3 regions of the Brevibacillus halotolerans genome follow, and region 1 is predicted to be linked to each of the others. Evidence: riboswitches for the same ligand, from Rfam matches in the RefSeq annotation. Region 1 holds a riboswitch; each other region holds the start of a gene.
The links. A riboswitch is a leader RNA that binds a small molecule or an ion and turns the genes downstream of it on or off. The one in region 1 is predicted to bind S-adenosylmethionine.

Region 1 (2,204 bases):
AATCCCTAGTGTCACATTTTTGAAGAATGTGGCAAGTGTGTAGCTTCCATCTATCATTCCGATGACACCTGATAAAACAGTTCCTCCCATTAGAACCACAAGTACATTCCAGCCAAGCAAGGCCGCAAGCAGCACTCCTGCATAAGGTAACACTTTGACCCAATTGAAGGTTCCAACTGTAATATTTGTATGACTTCCTAATGTAAGCACGATTAATAGGATGCAAGTTAAAATGGCCGCCGGTAATACAATTAAAAAGTTGGTTTTGAATTTATCTTTCATTTCTGTTCCTTGCGTGCGTACCGCGGCAATTGTCGTATCAGAAATAAATGATAAATTATCTCCGAACATAGCTCCTCCGACAACAGTAGCCATTGTGAATGCAACAGAGATATCAGTCTGTTGGCTGATTCCTACGGCAATTGGAGCTAATGCAGCAATAGTCCCCATGGATGTCCCCATTGCTAGTGAAATAAATGATCCGATTACAAATAAACCAACAACTAGAAGACCATGAGGCAAAACGGAAAGGGCTAGGTTTACGGTAGCCTCAACACTACCCATACCTTGAGCTGTTTGAGAAAACGCACCAGCTAATACAAAGATTAATAACATAATAACGATATTTGGATTACCTGCACCTTTAGCAAATCGTTCTACCTTTGTGGTAAAACTCTCTTTTCGGTTCATGACTAATGCCACCGTACTTGCGATCAAAATAGCAACAATGATAGGTAGCTGATAAAAATCTCCAGTAATAATTCCAGAGCCAATAAATAGTGCTAAAAATATACCAAGAGGCAATAAAGCCAACGCACTTCCTTTTGTCTGATTCATCAATAACACCCTCTCTATTTCTACCTTTTTCTGAGAAAAAATGAAGAAGACCTCTTCTCGTGAGAAGAGGTCTTATATGGGATAAGAATCACTCTTCTCATCTTTCAAGCACATGCTTGCTGGATTTGGCACAGCACTCTAAATACGAGTCCGCTGCCGAGGCATCAAAGGGCCAGTCCCTCCGCCTCTCTTGATAAGAAGGTTTCATATTTTATTCTCGGATGCTTAAGCTTTTTCTACTTTACTCTTTTCTGAGAAAAATGTCAAATATTTTTTAGTGAAACTTAAATTATGCCGAGGATACTACAGCCTAGCTCCATTTTTTATCATCAATAGATTCTTAAGAAAGACTACTCCGCATATAGGAATGCTTGTACTTGTAGGTAAGCCGGTAATCCCCGATTCTAGTTGATAGGTTAGCAATAGGAGTAGCAAATGGAAATATCGCCCATCAAACGGTATAATAAAAAAAGATGTAATGAAAAAGGGAGTGAATTTGAGTGAAGCAGGATATCATAGAGCGTTTTACAAGATATGTACAGATTGATACACAATCCAATGCCCAGAGTCAGACAGTTCCGTCTACACCAGGTCAGCTAGAGCTGGGTAAATTGCTAGTTGAAGAACTAAAGGCGATGGGACTTTCAGAGGTTACGATGGATGTAAATGGATATGTCATGGCGACACTCCCTGCAAATACGGATAAGCAGGTTCCCGTAATCGGCTTTTTATCCCATCTAGATACTGCCACGGATTTTACAGGCAAAAATGTTAATCCGCAGGTTCACGAAAATTTTGACGGTAAAGCCATTACGCTAAATAAGGAACGGGGCATTGTTTTATCACCGGAATTATTTCCAGAGCTACCGTCCTACAAGGGTCACACATTGATTACGACCGATGGGACAACCTTGCTTGGAGCAGATGATAAAGCGGGTATCACTGAAATTATGACCGCCATGGATTATTTGCTAAAGCATCCGGAAATTAAACATGGGAAAATTAGGGTGGCGTTCACTCCTGACGAAGAAATCAGTAGAGGGCCGGCTCATTTTGATGTGGCAGCTTTTGGTGCGAAATTTGCGTACACAATGGACGGAGGGCCACTAGGTGGCTTGGAGTATGAAAGCTTTAACGCCGCAGAACTCAAGCTTACTTTTAGGGGGGTTAGCACGCATCCTGGAACAGCCAAAAATAAAATGCTAAACGCTAGTAAGCTAGCAATGGAATTCCATGCACAACTTCCTGAAGAAGAGGCGCCAGAGTACACAGAGGGCTATGAGGGCTTTTACCATCTTAGCTCAATAAACGGTGATGTCGAACAAAGTAAATCTCAATACATTATTAGAGATTTTGATAAAGATCAT
Region 2 (2,204 bases), on a different contig from region 1:
CCAGATGAAAAAGCAAAACCCCGTTCTCCCCCCTCTAACGCGGCAATCGTTTCTTCTAACGCCTGCCGCGTAGGGTTCCCTGATCTTGCATAATCGTAGGTACCAGGCTGATCAATATCTTGTTGATGAAAAGTAGAGGCTTGGTAGATTGGGATGCTTGAAGCTCCCGTTACACGATCTATTCCACACGCACCATGAAGGATTTTGGTTGCAAAGTTCATCGGATACACTCCTCTATTTGTAAACATTTATCCAAAGCAAAGGTTAGGTCAGCGATCAAATCTTTTGGATGTTCAACTCCTACTGATAGACGCAACAATCGGTTGCAGACTCCTACATGCTCCCGTACTTCTACTGGTATATCGGCATGTGTCTGTGTTGCAGGATAGGTGCATAAGGATTCTACACCGCCTAGGCTTTCTGCAAATGAAATCACTCGTAATTGCTCTAAAAAGATAGCGACCATCGATTGTTCCTTAATGCGAAAGGAAACCATTCCACTGTAGCCACTTGCTTGTTTCGTCTGACTATCATATCCCGGATGAGTAGGTAATCCAGGGTAAAAGACTTCTGCCACCGCTGGGTGAGTTTGCAAAAATGCAGCCACAGCAAAAGCATTTGATTGATGACGCTCCATGCGTAATGCCAATGTTTTTAATCCACGTATCACCAACCAGCAATCCTGCGGGCCAAGCACTGCTCCTATAGAATTATGCAAGAAACCGATCTTTTCGGTCAGATCAGCACCCTTCGTCACGATCAAGCCAGATAGCACATCATTATGTCCAGCTAAATACTTCGTAGCACTATGAAAGACGATATCTGCTCCTAACTCCAACGGTCGCTGATAATAGGGGGTCATAAATGTATTGTCAACAATGGATAGCAATTGATAGCGTTTGGCAATATCAATCATGCATTTCAAATCTGTAATTTGCATAAGGGGATTGGTAGGGGTTTCGATGAACAAAGCGCGTGTTTGACTAGTAATAGCAGCCTCCACTAGCTCTGGCTGACACATATCAACATACGTGCAGGTTATACCGTATCGTTTCATGATTTGCTCGAATAATCGATATGTCCCGCCATATAGATCAAGCGAAACAACCAAATGGTCGCCGTAGGAGAATAAGCCTACTATTGTTTGTATCGCTGCCATTCCGGAAGAGCAGGCAAAGCCACCGTCTCCTCCCTCTAGATTAGCGATTGCTTCCTCAAGTACCGCTCGCGTCGGATTAGCCGTCCGCGTATAATCAAAACCTGTGCTTTCCCCCAATGCTGGATGTCGGTAAGCTGTTGCATGATAGATCGGAAAGCTAAGCGATCCTGTTGTTTTGTCTTTCCCTACCCCGATTTGTGCCAAACGTGTGTCAATATGCATCCTGTTCCACTCCTCTATCTCGCCTTATTTCCAAACAAAAAAGCCCTCTTTCGATGAAAGAAGGCTTTGGCTACGCAAAGAAATCCGTAAGCAAACCTTCTCATCTTTCAGAACAAAATTGTCCTGCAGGAATTAGCACCATCTTGCAATAAACAAGTGGTTGCCGGGCATCAACGGGCCAGTCCCTCCGCCTCTCTGGATAAGAAGTCATGCTATTCAATTTGTGTTGATTCTAAAATTATCAGACACTTTAAACGATGTCAAGTGGTTTTCTTTCGCATCAATCAAAAAAGGCTGCCGAATAAATTCGACAGCCTTTTTCTAAAAGAACGGTATTACGCGTTCAATTTGCTTTTAGCAACTGCTGCAATGTCGTTGAAAGCTGCTTTATCGTTAACAGCTAGATCAGCCAACATTTTGCGGTTTACTTCAACACCAGCTAGTTTCAAACCGTGCATTAAACGGCTGTAAGAAAGACCATTCATGCGAGCTTGTGCATTGATACGAGTGATCCACAATTTGCGGAAGTCACGTTTTTTCTGACGACGGTCACGATAAGCGTACATCAGGGACTTCATTACTTGTGCATTAGCGGATTTAAACAGACGGTGTTTAGAACCAAAGTAACCTTTGGCTAATTTCAAGATTTTCTTATGACGACGACGTGTCACAATGCCACCTTTTACTCTTGGCATAATCAATTCCTCCTGATCTGTAGCATGGCGGTCTCTCTATAGACGCTTATGGGGCTCATGCTAGAAAATTTTTCGTTGCGGAAAATGAGCAGAAATGAATCTTACAAGTAAGTGATCATTTGCTCAAT
Region 3 (2,204 bases), on a different contig from region 1:
TTGTTTTTCTGGACTGAAGGCTACTAGATGTGGACCGATCAGCGAAAGCATGACCACAAGGATTAATAAACTGAAACCAAGCATCGCCAGCTTGTTTTGTATGATTTTTCGCAGTATTTCTTTGCCATAGCTTAGGCTAGGACGATCTATCTGATGCTTCTCAAAAACTCGTTTATCCACAGGTCGAAAAAGATGATCTTGTTCAGAATGCAGTGAAGATTGCGCCATCTGTTAGTCCCCCTTGCTCGTTAGCTTAATTCTTGGGTCCACCAGTCGGTATGATACATCGATCAAAAACAACGACAAGATCAGGACCGTGCTATAAAAAACCGTTGTTCCCATCACAACTGGATAATCACGATTAAAGATGCCATCTACGAAATACTTGCCAATGCCTGGAATGGCAAAGATTTTTTCAACTACAAACGTGCCCGTAATCAGCGCTGCAAACAACGGACCGATAAAGGTTAACACTGGTATCAAGGCGTTACGAATGCCATGCTTTACCACGATTGCAAATGTAGGTAAGCCTTTTGCCTCTGCCGTCTTCATGTAATTCTGACTAAAAACCTCAAGCATGCTAGCCCGAACAAAGCGGGCGATAATAGCCATAGGACCGACCGCTAATGTAACAGACGGCAGGATTGAATGTTTCCATGATCCCCAGGAGGCAGCCGGCAAAAGCTTCCACTCAACCGCAACTAATTTGATTAGCAGTGGAGCCAGAATGAAGCTTGGGACAGAAATCCCTATGATCGCAATAAACATCGAAACGTAATCCAACCATTTATGATGATAAAGGGCTGCGATAATTCCTAAGGAAATACCAAGAAATAAAGCTAAACATAGCGCTTGTAGACCTAGTGTTGCCGATACAGGAAATCCAGAAGCAATCAATGTATTTACATCACGTGATTTTGATTGTATGGAAGGTCCTAAATCCAACTGGGCCAAATCCTTTAGATATAACAAATATTGTTGTGCCATTGGTTTATCCAGATTATATTTTTCCCGCATATTTTGGACGACATCAGCCGGCAGCATTTGCGAATCAGTAGCAAATGGATCACCCGGTATAAGATGCATAATGACAAAGGTTAGTGTCACAATAATCCATAATGTTATGAGCATGGTACATATTCTTTTTAACAGATACATACGTAAGTTCCCCCACTTTTCTCTAATACCTTATTTTTATATCGGAATACTTGGTTATATGCTTGCAAGGATACATTTTTTCCTCTTTGACCGCCCTTTGTGATTCATTTGTCTGTGAAAAAAAACCTATGCAAAAAAGCCCTTCTCTCTAAGAAGAAGGGCTTCATGTCTATGTATCTGCCATTCTTCTTATCTCTCAGAAATACTTCTGCTGGATTTAGCACCTTTTGAATGAATCAAGGTTGCCGGGTTTCATAGGGCCAGTCCCTCCACCGCTCTTGATAAGAAGTTGTTATAAAATTATCGGATTCAATTTATACATTATCATATCATCGTTACTTGAAATGTCAATAGAACCACCCTTGTTTTTACTTTTGTTTATTTTTGTTAGCAGTCATTTTTTTATAGAAATAGTAGAATACAAAAAAACCTCCAAAACCTGGAGGCTAAGCATCTATTTCGTTTTGTCTTTTTCTTTTTTGGTAAGTAGCTTTTCAAACAAATCTCCTAGGTCGAAACCCAGTTCCTTTTTCAATTGCTCCTGTTTTTGCTGATCTTTTGTTTCCTCTCGCATTTCTAATAACAAAGTCATCTCATCCAAAGCCTTCTGATCCAAAAGATTCTTTTCCTTGGTAGAGGAATCGGCTTCACTTTTAGTACCGGCTGATCTTGACGAATCCATTGAATTCCCGTCTGCTGAAGATTCCTTTTTAACAGTTCCCTCCTGCGAAGCTCCTTGAGAATTGCTGCCCTTTTGCGGCGTTATAGTAAAAAATGCAATTATAGCAAATAGTAACGTGACAGAAGCAATCGAATAAAACATAACTTTCGTCGAAAATCCCAATAACCACGTAAAAATCGGAGGCCCCAACGCTACTCCTATAAACCGGACACCATTATACAAAGACGTAATCATACCACGCTCTGTCTTTGTAACCGCTCCAATGATCATAGAATTGAGGCAGGGCAGAATCATGCCGGTTCCTACGCTACCAAATACAAGAATTCCTATTAAGAAGTACACGTTAGAAACAAAGCTTGCCCCA

Region 2: another riboswitch for S-adenosylmethionine. It lies ahead of O0550_RS01870 (PLP-dependent transferase); the one in region 1 lies ahead of O0550_RS17900 (Na+/H+ antiporter NhaC family protein).
Region 3: another riboswitch for S-adenosylmethionine. It lies ahead of O0550_RS03395 (ABC transporter permease); the one in region 1 lies ahead of O0550_RS17900 (Na+/H+ antiporter NhaC family protein).

Annotation. Positions count from the first base shown of each region.
Region 1 covers NZ_JAPTNK010000015.1:106,721-108,924, reverse strand. The annotation lists gene O0550_RS17900 (Na+/H+ antiporter NhaC family protein) at 1-837, opposite strand, end outside; SAM riboswitch class I at 932-1,037, opposite strand; gene pepT (peptidase T) at 1,338-2,204, shown strand, end outside.
Region 2 covers NZ_JAPTNK010000001.1:427,752-429,955, reverse strand. The annotation lists gene O0550_RS01875 (aminotransferase class I/II-fold pyridoxal phosphate-dependent enzyme) at 1-221, opposite strand, end outside; gene O0550_RS01870 (PLP-dependent transferase) at 218-1,381, opposite strand; SAM riboswitch class I at 1,479-1,587, opposite strand; gene rplT (50S ribosomal protein L20) at 1,717-2,076, opposite strand; gene rpmI (50S ribosomal protein L35) at 2,178-2,204, opposite strand, start outside.
Region 3 covers NZ_JAPTNK010000002.1:110,550-112,753, reverse strand. The annotation lists gene O0550_RS03400 (ABC transporter permease) at 1-228, opposite strand, end outside; gene O0550_RS03395 (ABC transporter permease) at 232-1,158, opposite strand; SAM riboswitch class I at 1,345-1,446, opposite strand; gene O0550_RS03390 (MFS transporter) at 1,613-2,204, opposite strand, start outside.